Puniceicoccus vermicola: one gene and its partner. Each later gene encodes a partner of the first gene's protein in a complex. Links are inferred from orthologs where the notes say so. Each region holds a gene or a part of one and is shown in the gene's direction. Other genes may lie near its edges. The genes, in order: H5P30_RS19695 and nuoD.

The links.
Region 2: the proteins of H5P30_RS19695 (region 1) and nuoD are in contact, whole or in part, in a cryo-EM structure (PDB 6ZJN), measured with the Thermus thermophilus proteins. The link is inferred for Puniceicoccus vermicola from one-to-one orthologs. Residues at the interface, in WP_096411116.1 of Thermus thermophilus: Glu45, Ser46, Asn48, Pro50, Ala51, Gly52, Glu53; in WP_223903221.1 of Thermus thermophilus: Met26, Thr27, Asn29, Gly31, Pro32, His34.

What each region holds. Positions count from the first base shown.
Region 1 is NZ_JACHVA010000138.1:32,165-44,719, forward strand. Bases 3,808-6,710 are described here. They hold H5P30_RS19695 (NADH-quinone oxidoreductase subunit A), read left to right. Parts: upstream 3,808-5,023; coding sequence 5,024-5,398; downstream 5,399-6,710. Other genes in these bases: glmS (glutamine--fructose-6-phosphate transaminase (isomerizing)), read left to right, coding at 3,808-4,074; H5P30_RS19690 (DUF3108 domain-containing protein), read right to left, coding at 4,081-4,854; H5P30_RS19700 (diadenylate cyclase), read left to right, coding at 5,434-6,710. Outside these bases: H5P30_RS19675 (universal stress protein), read right to left, coding at 1-837; H5P30_RS19680 (glucose-1-phosphate adenylyltransferase), read right to left, coding at 834-2,117; more of glmS, read left to right, coding at 2,221-3,807; more of H5P30_RS19700, read left to right, coding at 6,711-6,789; rpmG (50S ribosomal protein L33), read left to right, coding at 6,841-7,017; H5P30_RS19710 (permease), read right to left, coding at 7,078-8,028; H5P30_RS19715 (arsenate reductase ArsC), read right to left, coding at 8,208-8,720; H5P30_RS19720 (ArsR/SmtB family transcription factor), read right to left, coding at 8,743-9,111; H5P30_RS19725 (hypothetical protein), read right to left, coding at 9,261-9,497; H5P30_RS19730 (Mrp/NBP35 family ATP-binding protein), read right to left, coding at 9,517-10,608; H5P30_RS19735 (hypothetical protein), read left to right, coding at 10,766-11,869; H5P30_RS19740 (hypothetical protein), read left to right, coding at 12,131-12,346; H5P30_RS19745 (hypothetical protein), read left to right, coding at 12,468-12,555. UniProt on the Escherichia coli protein: NDH-1 shuttles electrons from NADH, via FMN and iron-sulfur (Fe-S) centers, to quinones in the respiratory chain. The immediate electron acceptor for the enzyme in this species is believed to be ubiquinone.
Region 2 is NZ_JACHVA010000036.1:26-10,116, forward strand. The notes cover bases 3,869-6,762. They hold nuoD (NADH dehydrogenase (quinone) subunit D), read left to right. Parts: upstream 3,869-4,643; coding sequence 4,644-5,882; downstream 5,883-6,762. Other genes in these bases: nuoB (NADH-quinone oxidoreductase subunit NuoB), read left to right, coding at 3,869-4,005; H5P30_RS03115 (NADH-quinone oxidoreductase subunit C), read left to right, coding at 4,002-4,637; H5P30_RS03125 (NADH-quinone oxidoreductase subunit NuoE family protein), read left to right, coding at 5,922-6,440; nuoF (NADH-quinone oxidoreductase subunit NuoF), read left to right, coding at 6,458-6,762. In the rest of the region: H5P30_RS03100 (YitT family protein), read left to right, coding at 1,706-2,632; H5P30_RS03105 (hypothetical protein), read left to right, coding at 2,719-3,342; more of nuoB, read left to right, coding at 3,472-3,868; more of nuoF, read left to right, coding at 6,763-7,816; H5P30_RS03135 (NADH-quinone oxidoreductase subunit G), read left to right, coding at 7,862-9,583; H5P30_RS03140 (complex I subunit 1/NuoH family protein), read left to right, coding at 9,612-10,091.

The sequences.
Region 1 (12,555 bases):
GACAGGAATCTTGCAGCGGCGGAGCATTTCGGTGGTGGTGCTACCGATGAGAAAGCGGCGGATGCGGGTATGCCCGTAGGCGCCCATTAGAAGCAGGTCGATATCCTTTCGCTCGACATAGTCTGCAATGGCCTCTTCAGCCATTCCGCCCAGCATCTCGGCGTCCACCTGATATCCCGCATCGATGAGGCGCTTTTCGGTCTCTTTCAACTTTTTGGCGCACTCCCCTTCGTTTTCATAGTCTTCCGCAACGGAAAGCAGATGAATGGGAAGCTTCTTCAACCACTCCGAACTCTCGAGAACGGAGAGGAGCTTCCGACAACTGGCCCCATCATCAAAGGCAAAGGCGACTTTTTTGACCTCACGGTACTGTCGATTGGTCACGAGGCAGGGACGACTGCTAGCGCGCACGACCCGCTCCAGAGTGGAGCCGATGTGATTCATCGCGTGTTCGGCCGACTCGCCTCTCTTGCCGAGAATGACCAAATCAAAATCCTTTTCGAACTCCTCAATGGTGTCGGAGAGCAAGCCGGTTTCCGATTTAAAGGAAATCCCCTCGGTAATGCCTTCGCTGGCAAATGCCTTGCGGGTAAAATCCTCGATCAAGTCCGCTTTTTGCTTTTCGGCGTCCTGGAGGGAGGAGATTAGGCTTTGATATGGCTGAATCCCCAAACTTCCGCCGACGTCCATAATGGTCGGCAGCTCAAATCGGCGCAGGTCCGAGACGTAAAGCGCGGTAACCTCGGCTCCCGTGACCTTGGAAACCCAAGCGGCGTATTTTAAGGCTTCCTGAGAATAGGAGGAGCCATCAGTGCAAAGTAATATTTTCTTAATCATCGGAGACTAAATCCTGTGGGTACGGTAACACTCTTGGGGACGATGAGGACGCCATCACGGATGATGACGCCATCCTTGGCATACATATCCGGAAGACCGGACGGATCGAGGTGTACACCATCGCCGATCCGAGCGTTTTTGTCGATAATGGCATTGCGGATGGTACAGTTTTTGCCGACTCCCACGGGAACCGCACCGTTGTTGTTCAAGTTGCCGTCTTCGTCCTCGAGCTCGAAGGAATCCGCCCCCATCATGACGACGTTCTCAAGCTTCGATCCTTCACGGATCATTGAGCGGATCCCGATCACCACTCGATTCAGGGAGCAGTGAGAGAGGATGCAACCATCGGCGAGGACAGCGCGTTCGATCGAAGCGCCGTTGATTTTGGAAGCGGGAAGGAACCGCGCCCGGGAGTAAATACGATTCTCCTGGTCGAAGAAATTGAAAGGAGGAACGGTATCGGTAAGGCGAAGGTTGGCCTCAAAGAAGGCGGCCACGGTCCCGATATCTTCCCAGTAACCGTCGAAAATATAGCTATCCAGTTTCTTCTGACCGAGTAGATTCGGAATAATCTCCTTCCCGAAATCAGCGTCGTTCGATGCCAGCGCTTCGCGCAGGACACCGGCATTGAAGAGATAGAGTCCCATAGAGGCGAGGCAGACCCCACCGTCATGTTCTTGGGTCAGAGATCCCTGCAATTTTTCACTAATCGTAAGACTATCGATCAAAGCCGGATCTTCCGGCTTCTCCACGAACTCTTGGATGGAAAAATCGTCCTCGACCCGCATCAGACCGAAGGCCGGGGCCTGGTCTTTGGAAACGGTCGTCGCGGCCACGGTGATGTCGGCCTTCCCTTCAATATGCTGGCGGATCATCGGGTTAAAATCCATCCGGTAGAGCTGATCCCCGGAAAGGATGAGGAAGAGATCGGAATCCCGGGCTCCGAAGTGCATCAAATTCTGACGAACTGCATCCGCCGTCCCCTGATACCAGGTGTCACCGGATTCGGTCTGCTCCGCCGAGAGGATGTCGACAAATCCACCGCCAAAGGGGTCAAACTTGTAGGACTCCTGAATGTGTCGGTGCAACGAAGCAGTGTTAAACTGGCTGAGAACGTAAATCTGGTTCAGGCCGGAGTTTAGGCAATTGCTGATCGGTATATCGACGAGACGATACTTCCCCGCGAGAGGAACGGCCGGCTTGCAACGCTGCTGGGTGAGGGGTCGAAGACGGGAGCCTCTGCCACCGCCCATGATCACGCAAATAATCCGCTTCCGCATATGGGAGAAACACTACTTGAATCACCGGGAAAGTTCCAGCATCATTTCCGTTTCATTTTACTTCTCTCGTAAAATTTTCTTAAACAAATCCACAAAATCTCAAATGTGCGGAATCGTCGGTTACATCGGAAATAAAGAAGCAAGCCCCATCCTCCTTCGCGGATTAAAACGTCTGGAGTATCGAGGCTATGACAGCGCAGGGATGGCGATCCGCACGGAGAAAGGCATCGAAAAGCTCCGCCGGGTGGGACGAGTGCAGAACCTTTCCTTAGCTTTGCAAAGCGACCCTTTGCACGGCACAGTCGGGATTAGCCACACCCGCTGGGCGACTCACGGGGGCGTGACCGAGGAGAACGCCCACCCTCACATCAGCTCAGACGGCATGTTCTCGCTCGTGCACAACGGGGTGATCGAAAACTTCTCCTCGATGCGGAAATTTCTCGAGGGCAAGGGTTATACCTTCCGCTCGGAGACGGATTCCGAAGCGCTCGTTAACCTCATCGCCTATCATTACGCCAAAGAGCCCGAGGACGAGAATGGCGAAAGCCGATTCCTCCGGAGTGTTCGCAAGGCGCTTCTCCACGTAGAAGGCACCTATGGGATCGCGGTCATCTGTGCGGACTACCCGGATGTAATGATTGGTGCCCGGCTCGGTTCACCCTTGATCGTAGGCCTCGGCAAGGAAGAAAATTTCATCGCCAGCGACGTCGGAGCCCTAGTGGGAGCGACCCTGAACGTAATCTATCTCAATGATGGCGAGCTCGTAGAGCTGACTCGGGACAACTACCAGGTGATCACCGCCGATGAGGAATGGGTCGACGCGGTCATTCACCAAGTCGATTGGGAAGTCGAAGACTCGGAGCTAGGCGACTTTGATCACTACATGCTCAAAGAAATCTTCGAGCAGCCCCGCGCCTTGGAGAATGCGATGCGTGGACGCTTTTCGCAGGACGGAAGCTCCTCCAAATTCGGCGGCCTGAATATCGGGGCGCGCGAACTTCGACAAGTCGAGCGGATTGTCTTCTGCGGTTGCGGCACGGCCTGGCACTCCTGCCTCGTGGCGGAATACCTGATTGAGAAATACGCCCGCATCCCGGTCGAGGTAGAATACGCCTCGGAGTTCCGCTATCGCAACGCGCCGCTGGATAAGGACACCCTCATCTTCGTGGTCAGCCAGTCCGGGGAAACGATCGACACCCTGGCTGCCCTCCGCGAGGCGAAGCGCAAGGGATACCGCACCCTCGCCATCAACAACGTCGTCGGTTCAACCATCGCCCGGGAAACGGACGGGGGCATCTACCAGCACGCCGGACCGGAAATCGGAGTGGCCTCGACAAAGGCCTTCACCTCCCAGCTTGTCCTCGTTTCCATGGTGGCCCTTCACCTCGGCCGCCTTCGCGACATGAGTTTCAGTGCGGGAGTCAGCTTCGTGAACACCCTGCGGGAGCTTCCGGCATTGGTGGAGAAAACCCTTTTGGTCAACGATCAGTTGAAGGAGATCGCAAACCGATACTCCCAGTTCGACGACTGTCTTTTCCTCGGGCGTCAGCTCATGTTCCCAGTGGCCCTCGAAGGAGCCCTGAAGCTAAAGGAAATCTCCTACGTCCACGCGGAAGGCTATCCCGCCGCGGAGATGAAGCACGGCCCGATCGCACTGATTTGCGAGGAATGCCCGTCCGTCTTCCTCGTCTCGGGCGGAGAAATCTTCCAGAAGACCATTGCCAACATGCAGGAAGTCAAAGCACGCAAGGGCAAGGTGATCGCGATCGCTACCGACGACTGCGTGATTCCGGACGGCTTGGTCGACGAGTTGGTGGTGGTTCCGGCGGTCGACGACCCGGCTCTGCCGATCATCATGAGCATCCCCCTCCAGCTCCTCAGCTATCACATCGCCGTGGCGCGGGGATGCGATGTCGACAAACCTCGTAACCTGGCGAAGTCGGTCACCGTAGAGTAAGGCCGATCAATCCAGCTCTTCCGGAGTGCGCCACTCGATCTTGGTCAGCTCCGCCCAGAAACTACCGACGGTTACCTCACCCTGGACCTGAACCGGATAGTTGAGGCGGTCGGAGGTAAACCAAAGGTTCACCTCTGAGTCGCTGCTTTTCTCAAAGACGCCCCCGAGCTCTCCGGTTTGCGGCTGGATCTTGAACGTATTGAAGTGCCCAGCCTCCACTTTGATCTTCTCCTCGTTATTGATCGGAAGTGAAATCGCCACCGCTTTCTTCCCATCGGTGACCGCAAAAGTGTAGGTGCTTCCTTTCACAGGCGGGATGCTGCGAAAATAATAGACCGCGCCGACGGGGTCGAGCACAGGCCCCTCAGGGAGGGCAACTGGTTCCTTTTTCTTCCCATGATTGGCGTAGGTGGCCTCCATCTTGTCCCAGTCAAAGGTCACCTCAATGTCTCGTTTGGTCTTTCCCTCCCGTTTCTTCTCCTTATAATATAGGGTTCGGGTGAGATCCTCGGAGACCCACGTATCGATTCGAGTTCTCACCTTGAAAAATTTATCGGCAAAGCTGTTGGTGCGGACGTGAAACGAAAAGTGCCAAGCGGGCTCACCCTGATACTCTTCGAGATCGTGGACCTGAAGACGGGCATAGCCCACTTGAAAAACACTCCATTTCAGATCATAGCGCAACGCTTCGCCCGGCCTAAAATTAGGCTCCAGCGCGGAGGATTGAGAGATCCCAAGGCACAACACCCCGAGGAAAAGGTAGAGAAGGCGGAGTTTCATTGGTCTACGATCATGGAGCGAAGACTGCGAACCGCAAACACTTCCGGCAAATCCATTCAGGGCTCCCTCCGGCGACTCCCGAAAAAATCAGGAGATCTCGAGGCTCTTCGCCTTAGAAAATTAAGCTTTACACTTGTTCCGAGCCAAAAACCCACGTATTCAAAACAACATGGCAATCTCTGACTTTCTTCCGGTTTTGATCCAGGTATGTCTCGCTGTTGTGATTGGAGCGGTGATCATCCTGGCCAGCGTCGTTGTCGGTCAACGCGGCAGAAAGAACAAGATCAAGGACACGGCCTACGAATGCGGGGTGCCGCCCGCCGGAAAATCGCGGACTCGATACGCGGTCAAATTCTATGTCACGGCGATGCTTTTTATCCTCTTCGATATCGAAGTGGTCTTCCTCATCCCATGGCTTCTCAGCTATCGCGAGTTTCTCGTGAACAGCATCCCGATCGTCGCCCCTATGGCCGTATTTTTTGGAATCTTCATCCTCGGCCTCGTTTACGAGTTGAAGAAAGGTGCCATCGAATGGGAGCGCTAAGGTAGAATTATTGCTAGCGACCTGCCCCCTCTTACATGCATCTTGAGCGCTTCATCACCAAATCACGCATCGTTGAGATAACGAGCAAGGACCTCCTGGGTGCGCTAGAAGAACTGCTCAGCGTTTGCGACGTCGAAGAGCTCGAGCAATACGGCAAAAAGAAACTTCTCAAAGAACTGCTCGACCGCGAGCACACGATCACGACCAACCTCGGCAACGGAGTGGCTCTCCCCCACGTCCGCGTTCCGATGAAGCGTCGTTACATCATGGCCATAGGCCGCTGCCCGGAAGGCCTGACCTACGACGGGTCGGATGACTACCGCGACGTAAAGCTGGTCCTTCTCCTCCTCGCCTCCGAAAACGCCCGGAACTATCTCAACGCCTTGGCCGCCATCGCCGGAGTGTTCCAAGACAAGCGGGTCGTCGAGCGGCTAATGATGCCGGGCACGCTGAACGATTTCCGCACGGACATTAAGGCCACGCTGGGTGGAGATCCGCAGATGCCCCGCCAGAAGCCGACCCGAATCAATCGACTCATCCTCCGGGAGGCGGAAAAAATCGCCATGAGCGCGCGCTGCCGGTCAGTTCTTATTTTTGGCGACACCTTTGCCGGAGGAGTTGAGCTCACGCGTAGTTTCAAAGATCTGAAGACGATCCTCGTCACCCAAGCGGGGGCCGAAACGGTCGAGGACGGCGGGAAAGTCACCGAGTTTCTCCCGATTCGATCGTTTTCCCACCACCGGATGTCGCAGCTGCGATCGGCGATCCTCATCGGCCTGACCCGGGGAATTTTTGAACCGGACGAACTCATTTGCTGCGTCGGCGGGCTACCTCAAAGCAATCGCTTTGATTCGATCCTCGTCGTCGATGTGGCTCGGGAATTCCAGACCCTCTTCTCGGATAAAAGCCATACATTGCCGCCCTCTCTTCGCCCTGAGGTCATGGAGCGGGTACTTGCCATTGCCATGGAGCTCGGGTTGGAAGGCCGCGAAGGCAAGAAAGTGGGCTGCCTCTTCGTCCTCGGCGACACTCAAAAGGTCTTGGAATACTCGAAGCCTCTCGTCCTCAACCCGTTTTACGGATATCGCGAGGAAGACCGCAACGTGCTGAATCCCTTCATGGACGAAACGGTGAAAGAATTTTCCTCGATCGACGGAGCCTTTATTATCCGGGGCAACGGTGTCATCGAAGCCGCCGGCACCCTCCTCCGCGCGCCCGAATATCCCGACCTCCCAGGAGGCCTTGGAGCGCGCCACGCTGCCGCCGCAGCGATCACGAAGAGCACCCGCAGCCTGGCCATCGTCGTCTCGGAAAGCACCGGCCAAGTTACCCTTTTCTCACACGGAGACATGGTTTCTCTTCTCGGCCACCCAGTTGGTGGTAATTTTTGATTGCAGAGAGGTCCGAAAGGCCTTTTTGTCAGCGGTTTTCCTATTTTCATCATGCCACGCGATACAATCATTCTAGAGTGCACTGAGGCCCGCAAAGAAAACCAGCGTCCCTCACGCTACATGTCCACCCGCAACAAGAAGGTTCAGACCGAGCGGGTCGAGAAAAAGAAGTACAACCCGTACTTGAAGCGCCACACAGTTCATAAGGAACTGAAGAGCGCCAAGTAAGGTAGGCTTCCCTTTTTCCCGAACGACTTATCGAGGCGACGTCCAGTCGCCTCCTCCCTCCTAGAGAAATCTAGCGAGGGCGTTCAACAGGTAACCTGTTGCCATAATTGCACCTGCCGTGATCGCGAAAAACAACGCGATTAACGGCAGTTTCATTGTGCGCCGAAGCATCACGGCCTCGGGTAGACTGAGGGCTGACATGGCCATCATAAAGGAAAGCGCCGTCCCAATGGGAATGCCCTTTTCAAACAAGACTACGGCGACAGGAACAATGGCGGCACAACTGCCGTAGAGCGGCACCCCCAGGAAAGTCGCGATTGGCACCGAAAAGACTCCCGTCATCTCCATCCAGCGATGGATCGTCTCTTGGGGCACGTAGTTGTGGAGAAAAGAGCCAATCGCAACTCCGACAAGCACCCAGATCCAGATCGCCCGGATCACACCAACGACCTCGCCGACCGCAAAGCGGATGCGTTCGCGAAAATTCTCCGGACCGCGACTCTCGGGAACCGACGATTCGGCGAACTCATCCTCAAGATGTTTCTCCATCTTTAATTTCCCGAGAACAAATCCAGCAACGACGCCAATCAACAGCCCGCTCCCCACATAAACCAGGGTGATGGGAATCCCGAAGTCGGCAGCCATGAGCACAACGAGATACTCATTAATAATCGGTGAAGTGATGAGAAAGGAGAAACAAATCCCCAACGGCACCCCGGCGCGGAGAAAACCGATAAAAATCGGGATCGAGGAACAGGAGCAGAACGGAGTCACCGCGCCAAAAACCGCCGCGATGACGTTCCCCCAAACCCCTCCGCGGCCCATCCACTCCCGAAGCTTCCGCTCCGGGAGAAAGGTGCGCAGTACGCCGATGATGAAGATCATCCCCGCCAACAGCAGGAAGATCTTCATCGAATCATAGACGAAGAACTGAACCGCCCCGCCGAAGCGGGTGTTGGGATCTATTCCGAGAAGACCGTAAACGAGCCAATCCGCGGCATTCAGCAACATTTACCGCCCTTGCCCCCGTCTTTTTCGGAACCACAGCAGCATTCGCTCTTTTCAGCCTTCTCCTTCAGAGAGGAATCTAGCTTCGCCATTAGGCGTCGGAAAAGCCCCGGCTTTGGCGATTCACAGTTGGATGACTTCGCATCTTTCTTTTCAGCACTCATTCTTTGATTTGGTTTTTCTTAGATACTTTGGGTTTGAGAAGGACAAGGTTGCTCCGCCAACGTCATTTCCCCGATTTTGCGGGTCTCCTCCTCAATCGAAGCCCGGAGTTGGTCGAGCTTACTCAGGGGCAGGTTGAGAAAGAGATCGATTCGGCGGGCGATCTCGGTCGCCACTGCGATGAACACGGACTCCGAATTCGATTCAGCCGGATCCGGCGAGCCCCAGTGAGCAAGGATGGGCTGCCCCGGCCAAACAGGGCAGCTCTCCCGAGCGTTATCACACACAGTGATGACAAAGTCGAACTGGACGTTCTTGAATTCATCCAACGACTTGCTCCGCGCATCCGAAGCGTCGATTAGGAACCGCTCTCTCAGCACCTTCAGGGTCAACGGATGAGGACCATCCTTGGGAGCTGCACCCGCACTGTAGGTTTCAAAACGGGAAGATGCCTTTTTCCGAAGGATATACTCCCCCATGATGCTGCGCGCACTATTCCCCGTGCAGAGAAAGAGAATCTTTAACTTTTCCATGATTTTTCGTTTTTGAGAGAACTTATTCAGAACAACTGGCGCAGCAGGCAGAAACCACGCCCTCATCGCTCCTCGCCAATACCTCTTTGCGCTTTCGAAGATCTTCGGCAAACCGCAGATCCTCGGGGCCACAATCCTGAAGACACCGTAGATTCTCCTCCACCAGCGGATTCGTCGGAGTCGCAATGCGATAAATCCTCCACTGAGCAACTCTCTCCACCTCCAGCATCCCCAGCTTCTTCATATACTGCAGCTGCTTCGACATCTTTACCTGATCGGCTTCGAGAATCTCCATGAGGTGGCAAACGCAGAGCGGCCCCTCCCGCAACAAATTCAGGATACGCAGCCGCTGCACATCACATAGACACTTATAGACACGAACGACATCCATTCACGCAATATTCCACCTATAGAATATTCTGTCAATAGAATATAGTAAACTACAGATTAAAACCGAGAAAGAACGACTGCCTACGCAGGATCGCATTTAAAATCCGCGGGCACAAAAAAAGGCCTCACCTACCGAAGCCTACCTACGAATTACTTTAATGAATTGCTCTTCGTCTCGCGACGAGCCGAGCGCCACTGTTCGCGATGCTTGCGAATCCAATCGAGCAGCGCTTTCTCAAACCCAATATCAGTGCCCTGCTTCTCGGACTCGATCCATTTATGGCGCAAGATCTCTTCCCTCTCAGCGAGGAATTCTTTATAGAGACTTGATTGCCCAGCGAAGTCGGCCACGGGTTTTTTCTCTGAGGATTTTTTCGGCGATCTCATTACCACCTATACAGAAAGGCTAATTCGATTGATCATTCTTTGTCAATTTGAACTTATCCCAAATCTTCTGAGCGATTTGGCGGAACACTTGGGAACATTCGAGATCAGGATCACTGACGACAATGGGCACGCCATGATCACAGCCTTCCCGAATCCGGGGATCGAGTGGAACTTGGCCCAGTAAATCGGTTTGGAGAAATTCAGCGGTACGAGCCCCGCCCCCTTCGCCGAAGAGATATTGACGATCTCCCGACTTTTCATCCAGCAGGTAGCTCATGTTCTCGGCAACTCCCACCAGCGGGACACTGACCTTATCAAACATCATCGCCCCTCGACGGGCGACATTAACCGCGGCCAACTGGGGAGTCGTAACGACGACAGCACCTTCAAGCGGCACGGTCTGGACGAGCGAGAGCTGGGCATCTCCGGTTCCCGGCGGCAAATCGATAAAAAGGATCTCGAGCTCCCCCCAATCCACATTGCTGGCGAACTGCTGAATCGTCTTCATCACCATCGGTCCACGCCAGATGACGGGAATATCCTCTTCGACGAGAAAACCCATAGACATGACCCGAACCCCAAAATTTTCCAACGGCTGGATCATCCCGTCCACCACTTCCGGGCGACGGTTGACCCCCATCATCAACGGAATGGAGGGGCCGTAAATATCGCAATCCATGATTCCGACCGATGAGGGCTTGCCCTCTTCCCGCAAGATGCGGTCCATTGCGCAAGCGAGGTTCGCGGTAAACGTCGATTTACCGACTCCGCCCTTGCCGCTGGCGACAGCAATAGCAATCCGCACTTTTTGCATCGGACTTTCCTCAGGGGCAGACTGCTCTTCCTCCTGCGGATTTTTCTTCGACTTCACAGCGACCATCACCTCGGCTTTTGTGACGCCATCGATCGCAGAAATCGCCGCTTCCGCTTCTTTCTTCAGCGCTGGGGCTACCGCCGGATCTGAACTGGTCAGAGCAAGGGATACGGAAACATCCCCGCCAGAGACCTCGACGGCTTTCACAATACCAAAGGAAACGATATCTCTGGTGAACCCTGGATAGGGCACCTTTGACAACGCGCTGCGAACCATTTCTTCCGTAACTGCTGACACAGCCTCCTTTCAACAGAATCGTAACCTTGATTGCAAAGGGAAACGAAGCGTTCCCGAAAGAATTCAATATTTGGAGACATCCGACCGCCCCATCCCCGCTATGAAAGAGGGAATAAATCCTCGCCTTTACGCTCTCCATTTATAGTAACCGATTTTTATGAAAACACCGAAACCCAATCTCCTCTTCCTTCTTCCGGCAATACTCACCCTATTACTAAGTGGGTGCGCCACGATCTCTCCATCGACTTACCGGGGGACTGCGAACGGATACAATGTCGCCATGCAAAAGGTAGGCGAGGAGCAGTTGCTCCTCAACATCGTCCGCCTCCGCTACCGCGACGCTCCATACTTTTTCGAAGCCTCTTCCATTACCTCCCAACTTGATCTGAACAGCAGCCTCGGGGTGGCTGGCACCTTTCCTCTCTCGGGCAGCGCCCCGGATGCACTTTCCGGGAACACTGGCATCAGCTTTGCGGAACGCCCGACCATTTCCTATACACCTCTCCAGGGAGATGATTTTTTCAACCGTCTTCTCGGCCGGATTACTTTTGAAGACATTTCTCTCCTGACAAATTCCGGTTGGAGTATGGACACCGTTTCCCGCATGGTCATTCAACGCACCAATGGCATGAACAATGCGATGGGTGCCTCAGGTCCGACGCCGGAGATTCTGCCCCAGTTCAAGGAATTCCGTGAGGTGGCCGATACGCTCTTTCAGCTCCAACGACACAACGCGATTCAAATGGGGGAAGTGCAGTCCGAGAACGGTTACGAACCCGTTATTTTTCTTCCCGCCCCAGGCAGCAATGAAGATGCCGATCGTTTGCGCGAACTCCTCTCGCTCGATCCGGAACTCGACGTCTACCGGGTCAGACCGGGTGCAGCGGCAGTCCCGAGTTCCAATGGGGACTTGATCGAGATCAACACCCGCTCTCTTCTCGGGGTTCTCTTCTTCCTTTCCCAGGGCGTCAACGTACCCGAAAAGGATGTTGAATCCGGCAAAGTCACGAAGACTCTTTACGACGATGGGACCGTCTTCGATTGGAATGAGCCGCTGGACGGCCTCTTCCGTGTCGAAAGCTCCAACAGTGAGCCCGACAACGCATCCACCGCGGTGCGCTACCGGGGGACTTGGTTCTACATCAAGGATGATGACCTTCTGAGTAAGGCCACCTTTATGCTTCTATCGCAAATGTTCGCGCTCCGCACTGGCGATGCCCAAGGTCAGACTCCGGTTTTGACGATTCCCGTGGCGAACTAGTCGTTCGATCGATCCTTTTCGATTCCGAGAGGGGAAGTGCTCTGGCACTTCCCCTCTTTTGTTTCGGTTTCTTCCGCCGCAGACAGAATCTACGCGCACCACGATCAAAAATCGAGCCGGCTCAGATACGGTCCAGATGGGCTGAACCATCTGGAACCTCATGCCCCATTCCTCAAAAAGGGATCACTCAGCCTGATGAGGATTTACGCGAGGAGAACCGGGCGAAGGGTTAAATACCGAATTTAGGAAGTTTTGATAGTTATGGCGGGATGGGAAATGAGTCTGAGCGAGGCGGCCCAATTGGAGGCGGGTCTGCGACCCGTGCCATTTGGGCTAACGCTGCTCAGGCTCATTTCCCGCCCGTCCCAGGGGGATGCCCCAGAATCGAAGGTCGCGGCGTTGCAGGGATCGGAGCGTATCTCGATACGAATCCGATCCCTGCGCCTTGCGCTGCTTCGATTCTACGCTGCACCATAAGGATCAAAACTTACTAAATTCGGTATAAGATCAGGCAGGTTTGAGACTTCCCGAACTTCGCTTTGTCCCCGCAAGCAAACGGTTGCCTTTCGCCGCCGATCCTCACAGGATTTTGATTCGAATGGTTCGGACAAGTAAGAATAAAGAAGCTACCCTCACTGGCGTCCTTATCGGAGCCGCCGCCGCCGCAATCCTCGGAGTCATCCTCG
Region 2 (10,091 bases), on another replicon or contig:
GAATCGGCTGGCGACCTTCCGTCGCATTCGTTCTCAATAACGGATGAACGCTGGCAGGCTCGTTTTTACTCAGATTACCGATGGCTTGGACCGGAAGGAGTTCGACCGATGCATCAAGCTTTACCCGATGCCCAAGAGCAGTCGCGGATTTACCGCACGCGACCAATTCCTTGCCATGGTCTTTGCCCAGTTGACTTACCGGGAGGGGTTGCGCGAGATCGAGGCTTGTTTGCGCGGGAATCAAAACGCTTACGCGATGGGGTTTCGCGGCAACATTACCCGCACCAATTTGGCATATGCCAACCAATGGAGGGACTGGCGCGTCTACGAAGCCATGGCTCATATCCTCATTCGAAGGACGCGGAGACTTTAGGCAGGCGAGACGAACCCGATGGGTCTCGATGGCATGGTCGTCGCGGTCGATTCGAGCACCATCGATCTTTGCCTGACTCTCTTCCCTTGGGCGGACTTTCGTTCCACGAAAGCGGCGGTAAAGATCCACACGCAGTTCGAACTTCAAGGCTCTATCCCGCTGTTCATCGACGTTACGAAGGGACGGGAACACGATGTGTCTTTCCTCGACCGAATGCCAGTCTCTCCCGGAACGATCTATGTAATGGATCGTGGATACCTCGACTTCGGTCGACTCTTCGGCCTCAGCCAGGCCGGAGCGTTCTTCGTTATCCGTGCCAAACGCAACCTCGACTGCTATGTCCGGGAGTCCCGCAGAGTTGCCAAAATCACAGGTCTGCGCAGCGATCAAACAATCGGTCTGAGCGGAGCCCTGTCCAAGGAACGATATCCCATTGCTTTGCGTCGAGTTCGTTTCTTCGACGAGGAGACTGGCAAGGACTTGGTATTCCTTTCCAACAATTTTTCCATCCCAGCATTGACCGTCGCCTTGGTCTACAAGAGCCGCTGGCAGATCGAACTTTTCTTCAAATGGATCAAACAGAACCTGCGGATCAAGTCCTTCTTCGGAACCTCGGACAATGCCGTCAGAACCCAAATTTGGATCGCCATCTGCACCTATCTTCTCGTCGCCAGTCTCAAAAAGACTCTCTGCCTCGACCACAGTTTGACCCGGATTCTGCAAGTTCTGAGTGTTAACGCTTTTCAGAAAGTTCATATCAATCAGCTATTTACAGAATCCTTCACAAATTTTGACGAAACTCAATTATCTAACCAACTCAACTTCAACGACTTCCTAACTGGACAGTAGTGAGTTTGTATTTTACAAATTATTACGATCTATTATGAATTTCGGTGGCTTTTCTTCCGAAATATGCTCACGAAGTTCTTTATCGTTTCTTATTTTCCTGGGGATTGAAGGGGGGACATGGATTTGAGTAAGAGGAGTGATTCGGCTGATTATTCCCGGTTTTGGGTGCTCTCCCGTGAGAAAAGGAGTTTTTTAGTGGCCTCTTGACGCGTCGCAGTCTGTGGCTGCGTAATCCCATCCCGCCATAACTATCAACAAAACTTACTAAATTCGGGAAAAGGTCTCACGCAGGGTCTCATGACATCCTTTCCGGTCTTTGCCTGGCCAACCTTGTCAAAATCGCTTCCAGGCTTTTGCTCCGGAGAGGGGAGGTTTACTCGAATTCTGCCTTGGCTGGGAGGCGAGCGTCGTGGGAGAATGAGAAATTCGAGGATCGTAGCTGAAAAAGTTTTGAATCGAGGCTATTAGGATTAGAAATACTTTATGGAGTCGGAAAACAGATCTGAAGTTTTCGCGGAGTGTCTTGGTCTGGGCCGGGGGGTGCGTGAGTATCTTCTCGTGGTCTTGGCCGGGTCTCTTTACGCGATCGCGTTGAAGTACTTTGTTCTTCCATCTAAGGTGGTCTTGACGGGGACGGAGGGGATCGCGGCCGCTTTGTCCTACTATTATGAGAGTGAGGCGCTGTTTACGGGGCTTTATTTCGTCTTTCAGTTCATCTTGATTGTTTTTGCGTTCTTCGCGGTGGGCCGGATGTTTGCCCTGCGTTCGCTTTTGGTGGTGGGCACGGTGGTCGGTTTGCTCACCGTTTTACCGGAGTTGAGGGTGGCTGATCCTGAGCCGCAGAACGAACGGATCATTCTGGTGATTTTTGGGGGGCTGCTTTCCGGGGTCGCCAAGGCACTGGCGTTTACCAATCGCGGATCGACGGGGGACGAGGACATCCTCGGGGCTTATTTTGCGATGAAGTATCTGAAGCCGGTTGGGTTTATCGCAATTTTTGCCGCAATTATTTCAACGGGTTTCGGGCTGGTCATGGCTTTCCTGAAGAGCGGGGAGTTTGAGCCCGTGGTGAATACCCTGATGTATACCTGTATCTATATCTTTATCTCCGCGGAGACCCTGAATAACCTCTACAAGAAGTTCAAGCTGACCATGCTCTCGATGATCACGAAGGAGAGGGAAACGGTGGGAGAGGCGATCAAGAAGACTTTTCCGCATCGGACTTACACTTACCAACCTGTTTTCGGTGGCCATAGCCAGGACCCCTTTTGGTTGGTTCGGACAATCGTGACCCACGAGGAGTTGCCCGGGATCAAGGACGCGATCGAAGATGCGGATCCGAAGGGGTTCCTTTATCATAATGATATTGAAGGCACCTCCCGACGATATTTCATCTCGCCGATTCGATGAGCTGATCATATCGGAGCAGATGAGGGGTCTTGGGCCTTATTGAGACTCGTTTGCGAATATTCTGAGGGTCTCGGGCCGATTGAGGATTGTCCTTCTCGGAAGATTTCGTCATCAACAGGAACTTGATGCGATTGGTGGGACTTTTATTGCTCGTCTTTATGGTCAGTGCTCTCGGGGGCTGGTTTGGCGTGCGTTTCGCAGCGAATGAATCGACGAATTCTTCGCTAACGGCCGAGCTGTCGAGTGAGGTTCGGGCGTTGCAGAGTCGGCTGGAAGCGTTGGAGTCCGGTCAGGAGCCCGCGAAGGCCTTGGTCGCCGCCCTGGAAGACACTTCCGGCGAAGAGAATTTCGCAGAGGATCAGAGTTCTTCCGAGGTCGTGGAGGACGAGATGACGGAAAGCCCGCTGGATTCCAAGTGGCCTCCGGCGAAGCGTGAATGGTTTGAGGCGAGGGCGAGTCGCGAGATTGTTACTTTTACGGATCTGGAGGGCCGAGTGGTTGAAGCTAAGCTCGTGGATGTTACCGATGATAGCGTGAAAATCGTCCGGTCGAAGGATGAGCGTCAGTTTGTTTTGCCCTTGGATCGGCTAGTTTCTTCGGATCGTGAGTTTATCGAGTTTTTGGTCGAAACGGGAAAGTTTTCTCCCACCTCCGAGGAAAAATCGGATGAAGTCGACTGGGGCGCAATTTTTGGAGAGGAAAGTGCTTAATGACGAATTCATTGAAAATGAGGTCGGGGCTTGCGTTAAATTTTGATCGCCCAAGGGTTTGGGGAAGTAATTTAACAGGAATTTCCTTTTATTCCTCGAATCTTCGTTTTGAATGCAGGTGAGCCAGATATGGAGACGAAAAGCAGCCAAGTAGGATATAACTCTAAGGTCGAGGGTGACGTGATTGTCACCAAGGTCGACGCCGTAATCAATTGGGTCCGGAAGAATTCCGTTTGGCCAATGCCGATGGGGCTCGCCTGTTGTGCGATCGAGCTGATGGGGGTAGCCGCATCGCGGTTTGACATTAGCCGGTTTGGGATGGAGGTCATGCGCTTCTCTCCGCGGCAGTCCGATTGTATGATTGTAGCCGGGACGGTTACGTATAAGATGGCTCCAGTGGTTCGCCGGATCTATGACCAGATGGCGGATCCGAAGTGGGTCGTTGCCATGGGGGCCTGTGCTTCGAGTGGGGGTATGTATCGTTCCTATGCCACCCTGCAGGGAGTGGACCGTATCGTTCCAGTGGACGTCTACGTGAGTGGATGTCCTCCGCGGCCGGAAGCGCTCCTCGATGCAATGATGAAGCTTCAGAAGAAGATCGAGAAGGAGCCTTCGTTCAAGAGTCTCGGGAAAGAGGCCGAAGAGAAAAGGGTTTGGGCATGAACGCATTGATCGAAAGTTTGCAGCCTCGTTTTGAGGGGCTGGAACCTCGGAAATCCAGTGATCACCCAGCGGTCCAGTGTCCAGCGGACCTGATTTTGCCGTTGATCGAGTGCCTGCGCGACGAGTTTGAGTACAATCTCCTCAGCGATGTGACTGCGATCGACTGGAGTGAAGAGGAATCTCCGCGATTCTCGGTGGTCTATCACCTCTATTCCGTGAAGGAAGCGCGTTACATCCGAGTGGTCACGAACTGTGTCGACGACGAAAATCCATCGGTCGCCTCGATTGTCGCCTTATTCCCCGGTGCGAATTGGCACGAGCGGGAGACCTTTGATATGTTCGGGATCCGTTTTGAAGGGCACCCCGATCTCCGCCGAATTTTGATGTGGGACGAGTATCCCTATTATCCGCTGCGGAAAGAGTTTCCTTTGGCGGGGATTGAGACCGAACTTCCGGATTCTGAAATCGGCGAGGAAACGAAGGCGAAGGTATTGCCGGCTCCGATGATGGGCGGGCCTTTCGTCAGTAAGAGTGGGGCTCCGATGAGCAAGGCCGAACCTCGGGCGAAGGATCAGAGCTGGACCGAATGGCAGAAGAAAACTTCTCTTGAAGACGGGGGAGAGGACAAGTAAGCGACTATGGCTAAGACCAAAGAAATTTCGATTGGGGACATGGGGGCGCGTGCGAGCGCCTATCAGGATGAGCTCCAGGGCGAAGATATGGCCCTCAATGTGGGGCCTTCTCACCCGACAACACACGGGGTTTTGCGCCTTCTGATGGAGCTCGATGGTGATTTGATCACCAAGTGCGAGCCGGTGATTGGCTATTTGCACCGTGGGGATGAGAAGATCGCCGAGAACATGACCTACAACCAGTTCGTTCCTTATACGGACCGGCTGGATTATATCGCGCCGCTCGCCAATAACGTAACGTATGCCATGGCGGTGGAGAAGCTCGCCGGACTGGAAGTGCCCCCGCGCTGTGCGGCCATTCGTCTTTTGGTGACGGAGCTGGCCCGGATTTCTTCTCACCTCCTTGGGGTCGGGGTTTACGGGATGGATGCCGGAGCATGGACTCCGTTCATGTACACCTTTACCGAGCGTGAAAAGCTCTATACCCTTTTCGAGGAATTAACCGGAGCCCGTTTCACCACCTCCTACACCCGGATTGGTGGCGTTGCCCGCGACATTCCCGAGGGCTGGCTGAAGCGTGTGTCGGACTTCTGCGACCAGCACCTCCCGATCCTCGAGGAAACCACCAACCTGTTGACCCGGAACCGTATCTTTATGGACCGGACCGAAGGGGTCGGGGTGATTTCTCAGGAAGACGCCCTGGCGTACGGGATCACCGGGCCGAATCTTCGTGCAACCGGCGTCGATCTCGATCTCCGTAAGGATCGTCCCTATCTGGGCTACGATCAATATGAGTTCGATGTTCCCGTTGGCACCACCGGAGACTGCTACGATCGCTACCTGATCCGGGCCGAGGAGATTCGCCAGAGCATCCGGATCATTCGTCAGGTGATCAAGAGCTTCCCGGACGGGGCTTGGTACGCCGAAGATGCGAAAAAGATTTATAAGCCGCCGAAGGGCAAGGTCCTGACGAGCATGGAGGAGTTGATTCAAAACTTCATGATCGTGACGGAAGGCCCCCGCATGCCGGAGGGGGAAGTCTATTTCGAAGCGGAGAATCCAAAGGGGATTCTCGGGTTCTTCGTCGTCTCCAAAGGGGGCGGGGTGCCGTATCGCTTGAAGATCCGCTCCCCCAGCTTCTGTAATTTGAGTATCCTCCCGAAAATCTGCCCGGGACTCTACCTGACTGACATCACGGTGGTCCTCGGGAGTCTGGATTTCGTGATGGGGGACTGTGACCGATAATTGTCGCCGAATATTTGCAACCGAATTCCAAAACGATTCATGAGCCAACCGACTGAAATTGCGGAACCCTTCGCGCTCCCCAAGGAGATCATCGCGAAGATCGACAAGATTGTCCCGCGCTATCCCTCCGCACGGAGCGCGACCTTGCCTCTTCTCCACCTGATTCAGGACGAGAAGGGATACATCTCTGAGCAAGCCATTGAGTGGATTGCGGAACGTTTGGGAATCGAGCCGATCAAAGTTCTGGAGCTCGTCACATTCTATCCGATGTTCCGCCAGAAGCCGATTGGGCGACGCCACGTCAAAGTGTGCCGAACCCTTTCCTGTGCGCTCAACGGGGGAGCCAAGGTTTGTGAGAAATTCAAGGATGCCTTTGGCGTGGAGCTAAACGAGGTCTCGGAAGACGGCGAAGTTACAGTGGAATACGTGGAGTGCATCGCCAGCTGTGGAACCGCTCCGGTTGTGCAGATCGATGAAGTTCTCCACGAGAATGTGACCGAGGAGCGGGCCGACGAACTGATCGAGGAGATCCGGTCCAACGCAAAGGGGGGCTCCTGAAACCTGGAGAACTGGATATGGCAGCAGGCGAAAATAGAATTTTGTTAAAGAATGTGGATCAACCCGGTTACGGTCGGGACATTGATTCCTACATTTCGAAGGGTGGCTACGAGGCCTTGAAAAAGGCCGTTGGCATGAAGCCGGAGGAAATTTGCTCCGAGGTCATGGATTCCGGTGTTCGTGGCCGTGGAGGAGCTGGATTCCCCGCGGGGATGAAGTGGAAGTTCCTCGACCGGAAGTCGGGCAAGCCGATTTACCTCGTCTGCAACGCCGACGAATCCGAGCCGGGAACCTTCAAGGATCGCCAGCTCATCTACAAGGACCCGCATCAGCTGATTGAGGGAATGATGATCGCCGCCTACGGAACGCAGACGGCTCTCTCCTTTATCTACATCCGCGGGGAAATGTATGACGGCGCCCGCATTCTCGAGGAAGCGATCGAAGAGGCTCGTGCCAAGAACTTCCTCGGCGACGACATTCTCGGATCCGGTTATTCCTGTGATCTGATCGTTCACCGCGGAGCCGGAGCTTACATCTGTGGGGAAGAAACGGGACTCATCGAATCGATCGAAGGCAAGCGTCCTTATCCGCGCATCAAGCCTCCGTATTTCCCAGCGGTTCTCGGACTCTACATGTGCCCGACGATCGTGAACAACGTCGAGACTCTCTGTCACGTAAAGCACGTCATTGAACGCGGGGGCAAAGAGTACGCGAAGCTGGGTAAACCCGGCAACACTGGCACCCGAATCTGGTCGGTCTCCGGCCACGTGCAGAAGCCCGGCTACTACGAAGTGGAGTGCGGGGCTATGACTTACGGTGAGTTGATCAACGAGGTGTGCGGAGGGATGAGACCTGGCCGCAAGCTGAAGGCGATCATCCCCGGAGGATCCTCCTCGAAGGTCTTACGCGCCGATGAACGTTTTCAAGGGAAACTGAAAGACGGCACCGAATTTGACTGGGGGGTCGAAGACATCCCTCTCGATTTCGACGGACCGATGGCCGCGGGCACCATGTCGGGATCCGGAGCGATCATCGTCATGGACGATTCGACGGACATCGTTGCCGCCCTGGCAAATATTAATGCCTTTTATGCCCACGAGAGCTGTGGTCAGTGCACTCCTTGCCGCGAGGGTTCCCTCTGGTTGAAGAAAGTCACCGCCCGCATGGTCGCTGGCGAGGCGCGCGAGGAAGACGCGGATCTTCTCAAATCCATTGCGGATCAGATTGAAGGCCGCACAATTTGTGCTCACGGGGAAGCGACGGCATGGCCGGTGCAAAGCTTTATTCTGAAGTTCCGTGATGAATTTATCGATTACGCCCGGAAACAGGCGGCGGAACGAAAAGCGAAAGATTCCAAGACGGCGGCAGTTGCCTGACCCGGTCTGGAACGGAGCGAAGGACACGATTACAGATAGGACGAAATGAGCGAGAAAGGTCAGACAGAGAAGGTCACCGTAAATATCGACGGTAAGGATGTCGAGGTGCCCACCGGGATCACCATGATTGAGGCCGCCGAGATCGCCGGTAAGGAGATCCCTCACTACTGCTACCACCCGAAGTTGAGCATTTCTGGAAATTGCCGGATGTGCTTGGTGGAGATGGGGATGCCAATGCGTGACCGCGGAACGGGTGAGCCCGTGATGGATGACGACGGCAAGCAGAAGATCGGCTGGATGCCCAAGCCCGCGATCGCTTGTAACTCGAAGGTCTCTCCCGGACTCCATATCAAGACCGACACGGATCTGGTCAAAGATTGCCGCAACGGTGTCATGGAGTTCCTCCTCGTCAATCACCCCCTCGATTGCCCGATCTGCGACCAAGCAGGGGAGTGTCGTCTGCAAGAATTTGCCACGGATTACGGTCGGGGCTACTCGCGCTTTATCGAAGAAAAGAACGTGAAGCCCAAGCGGACCGTTCTCGGCCCGCGGGTCATGCTCGATGATGAGCGCTGCATCCTTTGCTCCCGCTGTATCCGCTTCATGAGCGAAGTGGCGGACGACCCGGTTCTCGGATTTACCGAACGGGGCAGCTATTCGACGCTTACCTGTTTCCCCGGGAAGAATCTTGATAGCAACTACTCGCTGAACACCGTGGACATCTGTCCGGTGGGAGCGCTTACCAGTCGCGATTTCCGTTTTAAGATGCGGGTTTGGTTCCTGAAGTCGGTGAAGAGCATCTGCACCGAGAGTAGTGTCGGGGCCAATACCGAGGTCTGGCAGCGCGAAGGGAAAATTTACCGAATCACACCGCGGCGCAATGACGCGGTCAATGATACTTGGATGACCGATAGCGGCCGAGCCCTTTACCAACAGGTCGAGGCGGAAGGGCGCCTACGTCAGCCCGTGGTCAAGGGCTCCAACGCCACCGCGACCGAAGCGGTTCGCGCGGCAGGCGAGATCCTCAAGTCATCGGAGAAGATTGCCATTGTGGCCTCCACGCACTCTTCGGTTGAGGAGCAATATTACCTGAGCCAGTTGGCGCGGTCTAAAAAGGCCAAGGTTTTCGCCGTTCAGCACCTCGGAGAAGAAGACGGTCTCCTGCAATCGGCTGACCGCACTCCCAACACCCGTGGAAGTCTAGTGACTGGGCTCTTGTCCGACCTGCCGAGCGCAGATCTCAGCGATCTTGCTTCGCAAATTGACAGTGGGGCGGTGGATACCGTGCTAGCAGTGCATGAGGATTTGGTGGCCGCCGGTTTGACGGAAGCGCAAATTGCCAAGGTGCAGCTCATTCAGGTCGCCACTCAGAAGAGTGCATCGACCGCGTTGGCGGCGATCTTGATCCCGTCATTGACGGTCTTCGAACGCTCCGGAAGCTTCATCAATCAGCAGTTCCGACTGCAGAAGTTCCACGCCGTTATCCCTGGACCTGCGGGTCTCCTTTCCGATTTGCAAATCTTTGCCTCTCTGAAGTCTTTGGTCGAAGGGGAAACGGCAGCGACCGTGCAGGTCAAAGACGCCTGGAACTCCCTTTCTTCGGAGATCGAAGAGTTGCAGGGCATTCAATTCCGTTCGATCCCCGACGATGGGCAAACCATCTCGGCGGGGAATCTCGCCAATCTTCCATTCCCGGAGAAAAAATCGCTGAAGTTCGATGCACGCGAGTTCGCTCGCGAAGCGATCGGCGTCTCGGAAGCCTCCTGATCATTTTTGCCAATCCAGTCAGATTCCAATGGAACTCACATCCGTCCTCCTGAAAATTGTATACGCGGTCTTGATGATCGTGGTGGTCATGACCATGGCCGGATACTCCGTGCTCATTGAGCGCAAGGTTTCCAGCTGGGTGCAGGGCCGAGTCGGACCGAACCGGGCCTCTCCGTTTTTCGTCAAATATTTGCCTGTGATCGGGCCCATGCTCGTGCGATGGGGGATTTTCCAACCGGTGGCTGACGGGTTGAAGTTCCTTTTCAAGGAGGAGATCACTCCGGGGCACGTAAACAAGGTGTATTACTACATGGCCCCGATCATCGCGTTGGTGCCGGCGTTGACGACGATGGTGGTCATTCCGTTTGGGCAGTATACGAATCCGGATACCGGAGCGGTCAATCCGCTCATGTTAGCCCCGCTCGACATTGGGATTCTCTTCATCTTTGCAGTCTCTTCGCTAGGGGTGTACGGGATCGTGCTCGCGGGTTGGTCCTCGAACAATAAG